Regions from separate parts of the Klebsiella sp. R445 genome, predicted to be linked through region 1. Evidence: predicted binding sites of a transcription regulator. Region 1 holds the regulator's gene; the other holds the start of a gene.
What was found. Region 1 encodes sigma-54, which starts transcription at its own class of promoters, with help from an activator protein. Its sites were predicted from a motif close to GTTGGCACANNTTTCGCTNT; they were not measured.
Positions count from the first base shown of each region.

Region 2: a site for sigma-54 is predicted at 1,275-1,294, ahead of glnA (glutamate--ammonia ligase). Genes of this name have one in related genera too.

Region 1 is NZ_CP180446.1:3,734,871-3,738,008, forward strand. Features, by position in the region: gene ptsN (PTS IIA-like nitrogen regulatory protein PtsN) at 1-433, opposite strand, end outside; gene hpf (ribosome hibernation promoting factor) at 504-791, opposite strand; gene rpoN (RNA polymerase factor sigma-54) at 814-2,247, opposite strand; gene lptB (LPS export ABC transporter ATP-binding protein) at 2,295-3,020, opposite strand; gene lptA (lipopolysaccharide transport periplasmic protein LptA) at 3,027-3,138, opposite strand, start outside.
Region 2 is NZ_CP180446.1:3,112,142-3,115,279, forward strand. Features, by position in the region: gene typA (GTP-binding protein TypA/BipA) at 1-1,002, opposite strand, end outside; gene glnA (glutamate--ammonia ligase) at 1,382-2,791, shown strand; gene glnL (nitrogen regulation protein NR(II)) at 2,979-3,138, shown strand, end outside.

The DNA of each region.
Region 1 (3,138 bases):
TTTGCGCGCTACGCAGGCGACGGCAAATGGTTTTATCTGCCAGCCGTTTCGCCACCAGCGACAGCGTATGTAGATGGGTCTTGGTCTGGTCAGCCGGCACCAGGAGCGCAAACAGCAGGTCGACCGGCTGGTTGTCGATGGCATCAAATGCAATCGGGGTTTCCAGCTGGACAAATACGCCAACCGCACGCAGCGTATCCTCTTCGAGCTTGCCATGAGGAATGGCAATCCCATTGCCAATCCCGGTACTGCCCATTTTCTCGCGAGTGAGGATCGCTTCAAACACCAGCTGTGGCGGTAAACCTAACTGTTTAGCTGCCAGCTCACTGATGATTTCCAGCGCGCGTTTTTTGCTCTGGCAGTGAACCTGGCTACGGGTACATTCCTGGTTAAGGACGTTGCTCAGTTGTAGAGCCGAATCGTTGTTCATCATAATTTCACCTGAGCGCCCCTTGCCTGCCACCCATGAAAGCGGGTAACAGGCGAGAGCAACGCCCGGACAATTAGTGTTGTTTTAGTTTATCTTTATGTTTCGTTAACTGTCTTGCCAGCTTATCGATAAGACCATCGATAGCGGCATACATATCCTGCCCTTCCGCACTGGCATGGATTTCGCCACCGTTGACATGCAGATTGGCATCCGCAATTTGCGTCACCTTCTCTACTTTTAACACAATGTAGACCTGATTGATCCGGTCGAAAAACTGCTCCAGTTTGCTGAACTTCGCGTTCACGAAGTCGCGCAGTGCAGGGGTGATCTCGACGTTGTGTCCTGTAATGTTGAGCTGCATAGTGTCTTCCTTATCGGTTGTGTCAGACCAGTTGTTTACGCTGGTTGGACGGCGGAATGGATAAAGACTCTCGGTACTTGGCAACGGTACGGCGCGCGACCATGATACCTTGTTCGGACAGTATGGTGGTGAGCTTACTGTCACTCAACGGCTTCGCGGGGTTCTCCGCGGCGATTAACTTCTTCACCAGCGCACGAATGGCGGTGGACGATGCCTCGCCGCCGCCTTCGGTGCTTACGTGGCTGGAGAAGAAATACTTGAGCTCAAAAATACCGCGCGGACTGTGCAGGTATTTTTGAGTGGTGACACGTGAAATAGTGGATTCATGCATCTCGACGGCCTGAGCGATATCCGCCAGCACCATCGGTTTCATATACTCTTCGCCCTGCTCGAAGAAGGCTTGCTGCTGCTCGACGATGCAACGGCTGACTCGCAGCAGCGTATCGTTGCGGCTTTCCAGGCTCTTGATGAGCCAGCGAGCTTCCTGCAGGTTGCTACGGATAAACTGGCTGTCGGCGTCATTGCGCGAGCTGTTACCCATTGCGGCATAGTGCTGATTGATTTTCAGGCGCGGGATACTGTCGGAATTCAGCTCCACTACCCAGCGGTCGCTAACCCTGCGCACCAGAACGTCAGGAATGACATACTCTGGCTCACTGGTCTGGATCGACTGGCCTGGGCGAGGATCGAGCGACTGGATCAGGTTAACCGCTTCTTTCAGCACATCTTCTTTAAGACGCGTCACGCGCATCAGGGAACGGAAATCATGGTTGGCGAGCAGATCGAGATGATCGCTGATGATCAGCCGGGCCTCTTCCAGCCACGGCGTCTCTTTTGCATATTGTGAAAGCTGAACCAGCAGGCAGTCGCGCAGATCTTTCGCCGCCACGCCAACCGGGTCGAAACGTTGGATACGTTTTAGTACTGCTTCTACTTCTTCGAGGCCGATCTCTTCATCGTCGATGCTCTCGACAATATCTTCGATCCGAATGGTGAGATAGCCGGTGTCATCGACGGCATCGACGATAGAGGTGGCGATGGCGCGATCGGTATCGGTAAATGGCGTCAGCTCGACCTGCCACATCAGGTAATCCTGCAGGCTTTGGGTCGTTTCGCCCTGATAGACCGGCAGCTCGTCGTCCTGATAGTCAACGCCGTTTCCTGACGGTGTACCGGCGGTGTAGATCTCATCCCAGCTGGCGTCGAGGGGCAACTCCTCCGGCATATCTTTTTGCTCAAGCGCATCGACCGTATCCAGGGATTCGCGGTCCTCGACCTCTTTGGTTTCTACCTCATCGTGAAGATCGGTTTGCTCAAGCAACGGATTACTCTCCAGCGCCTGCTGGAGTTCCTGCTGGAGTTCTAACGTGGACAGCTGCAGCAAACGGATGGCCTGCTGCAGTTGTGGCGTCATGGCAAGCTGTTGGCTTAGCCTTAATTGCAAACCTTGCTTCATATTCAGGGCAAATATCTCCGGCTAAAACGTCTGTAACCTCTACCCTATCAGAGTCTGAAGTCTTCCCCAAGATACACGCGCTTAACCTGCTCGTCTTCCAGGATTTCTTGCGGCGTGCCGTGGGCAATCAGATGACCCTGGCTAACGATATAGGCGCGTTCACAAACGGCCAGCGTTTCCCTGACGTTATGGTCGGTGATCAGCACCCCAAGACCGCTGTCTCGCAGGTGTTCGATGATCCGTTTGATGTCGATAACGGAAATCGGGTCCACGCCGGCAAAGGGTTCATCCAGCAGGATAAATTTCGGGTTAGCGGCCAGCGCACGGGCGATTTCGACACGACGGCGTTCACCACCGGAAAGCGCCTGACCGAGGCTGTCGCGCAGATGTTCGATATGAAACTCTTCCATCAGCTCTTTGGCGCGATCTTCGCGCTGCTCGCTGCTGAGATCGTCCCGAATCTGCAACACCGCCATCAGGTTATCAAACACGCTCAGGCGGCGGAAAATAGAGGCTTCCTGCGGCAGATAGCCAATGCCCCGGCGCGCGCGCGCGTGCAGCGGCAGCAGGCTGATATCTTCATCGTCGATGATAATGTTGCCGGCGTCGCGCGGCACAATGCCCACCACCATGTAGAAGGTCGTGGTTTTACCGGCGCCGTTTGGGCCAAGCAGGCCGACAATCTCGCCGGAGTTCACGGTCAGACTGACATCTTCCACCACGCGGCGGCCTTTATAGGCTTTAGCAAGATTCTTTGCAGTTAATGTTGCCATAACGAATTACTTACCTTTCTTTGACTGATCGCCACTTTTGTCCTGCAGCTGCGAAGGAACCAGAACCGTGGTTACGCGTCCGCCTTTACTGCTGAAAGCCTGCATTTTCTGCTCTTTC
Region 2 (3,138 bases), 620 kb from region 1:
GCGGTCAAGAATCTGACGAGAGGTAACGTACTTACCTTCTTTGCCACAGAACGGAGAGGTGTTAACGCAGAAGAACATGGAAACGGTCGGCTCATCGACTGACAGCGCCGGCAGCGCTTCAACATTCTGCGGATCGCAGATGGTGTCAGAGATGTTCAGCTCGCCCAGACCGGTGATCGCAATGATATCGCCAGCTTCAGCAACATCACTCTCGATACGTTCCAGACCCAGGTGAGTCAGTACTTTACCGACTTTACCGTTACGGGTTTTGCCTTCGCTATCAACGATAGTGACCTGCTGGTTCGGCTTCACTTTACCGCGTTTGATGCGGCCGATGCCGATGACGCCAACGTAGTTGTTGTAGTCCAGCTGGGAGATTTGCATCTGCAGCGGGCCGTCCAGGTCTACGTTTGGTGCCGCTACACGATCGACGATGGTCTGATACAGCGGAGTCATATCGTCAGCCATATCTTCGTGATCCAGACCCGCGATACCGTTCAGCGCAGAAGCGTAAACGATCGGGAAGTCCAGCTGCTCATCAGTCGCATCAAGGTTAACGAACAGGTCAAATACCTGATCGACGACCCAGTCAGGGCGTGCGCCCGGACGGTCAACCTTGTTGATGACCACGATTGGCTTCAGACCATGAGCAAATGCCTTCTTGGTTACGAAGCGCGTCTGCGGCATCGGGCCATCCATTGCGTCAACGACCAGCAGCACGGAATCAACCATGGACATGACACGTTCAACTTCACCTCCGAAGTCGGCGTGCCCTGGGGTATCAACGATGTTGATACGATAGTCGTTCCATTTGATAGCGGTGTTTTTAGCGAGGATGGTAATCCCACGCTCTTTCTCCAAATCGTTGGAGTCCATCACTCGCTCTTGAGTTTCGGCACGAGCATCAAACGTACCGGATTGCTGCAGCAGCTTATCAACCAGGGTAGTTTTACCATGGTCAACGTGCGCGATGATGGCGATATTACGCAAATTTTCGATCACAACTTTGCCTCAGGCATTTAGAAATAGCGCGTTATTGTACACGGATTAATCGCAGTACAAAACAGGATCACAAACATCCTCCACAAACAAGTATTGCAGAGTTTCTTTGTGATCGCTTTCACGACGCGTTAAAAGGGTTTTTATAGGTGATTTGCACCAAATTGGTGCCCAATGTTCACACAATTGCACTATATTAGTGCAATGCATTCATAATGGTGCAGCCCTTTTGCACGATGGAGTGCATGATAACGCCTTTTGGGGGCAATTTAAAAGTTGGCACAGATTTCGCTTTATATTTTTTAAGGCAACAACGCCACTTTACGTAGCAAAAAAGTTTTCGTTACCACGACGACAATGACCAATCCGGGAGAGTTTAAGTATGTCCGCTGAACACGTTTTGACGATGCTGAACGAGCATGAAGTGAAGTTTGTCGATCTGCGCTTCACCGATACCAAAGGTAAAGAACAGCACGTCACAATTCCTTCTCATCAGGTGAATGCCGAATTCTTCGAAGAAGGCAAAATGTTTGATGGCTCCTCGATTGGTGGCTGGAAAGGTATTAACGAATCAGACATGGTTCTGATGCCGGATGCGACCACTGCGCTGATCGACCCGTTCTATGAAGAACCGACTCTGATCATCCGCTGCGACATCCTGGAACCAGGCACCCTGCAGGGCTATGACCGTGACCCGCGCTCCATCGCCAAACGTGCGGAAGAGTATCTGCGCTCTACCGGTCTGGCGGACACCGTACTGTTCGGGCCAGAACCAGAGTTCTTCCTGTTTGACGACATCCGTTTCGGCGCGTCCATCTCCGGTTCCCACGTTGCTATCGATGATATCGAAGGCGCATGGAACTCTTCCACCAAATACGAAGGTGGTAACAAAGGTCACCGTCCTGGCGTGAAAGGCGGTTACTTCCCGGTTCCGCCGGTAGACTCCTCTCAGGATATCCGTTCTACCATGTGTATGATCATGGAAGAAATGGGCCTGGTTGTTGAAGCTCACCACCACGAAGTGGCGACCGCAGGTCAGAACGAAATCGCTACCCGCTTCAACACCATGACCAAAAAAGCGGACGAAATTCAGATTTACAAATATGTGGTACACAACGTTGCTCACCGCTTCGGTAAAACCGCAACCTTCATGCCAAAACCGATGTTTGGCGATAACGGTTCCGGTATGCACTGCCACATGTCTCTGTCCAAGAACGGCGTAAACCTGTTCTCTGGCGACAAATATGCTGGTCTGTCTGAGCAAGCGCTGTTCTACATCGGCGGTGTTATCAAACACGCTAAAGCGATCAACGCCCTGGCAAACCCGACCACCAACTCCTACAAGCGTCTGGTCCCGGGTTATGAAGCACCGGTTATGCTGGCTTACTCTGCCCGTAACCGTTCTGCCTCTATCCGTATTCCGGTAGTAACTTCTCCGAAAGCACGCCGCATTGAAGTGCGCTTCCCGGATCCGGCTGCTAACCCGTACCTGTGCTTCGCAGCACTGCTGATGGCTGGTCTTGACGGTATCAAGAACAAAATCCATCCGGGCGAAGCCATGGACAAAAACCTGTACGATCTGCCGCCGGAAGAAGCGAAAGAGATCCCACAGGTTGCAGGCTCTCTGGAAGAAGCACTGAACGCGCTGGACGCGGACCGTGAGTTCCTGACTGCTGGCGGTGTATTCACCAACGACGCGATCGATGCTTACATCGCTCTGCGTATTGAAGAGAACGACCGTGTACGTATGACTCCGCACCCGGTTGAGTTCGAGCTGTACTACAGCGTCTAATTTTGCTGTAAATCCTGGGTATGCCATGTTGTGGCGTGGCATATCAAGGGTATTTTGTTGCCGTGGAAACTTTCAGCCCATCTCAGGATGGGCTTTTTTCTCCACCAACATGCTGATCTCATGCGCTTTTTATCCATAAAAAGCTATACTGCACTATAACAGTGCACTCATTTCAGGAGACTGTCAGATGGCAACAGGCACTCAGCCCGATGCTGGGCAGATCCTTAACTCTTTAATCAACAGTATTTTATTGGTCGATAACGACCTGGCGGTGCATTACGCGAACCCGGCAGCACAGCAGCTTCTGGCGCAAAGTTCTCGTAAGCTCTTCGGCACGCCACTCCCGG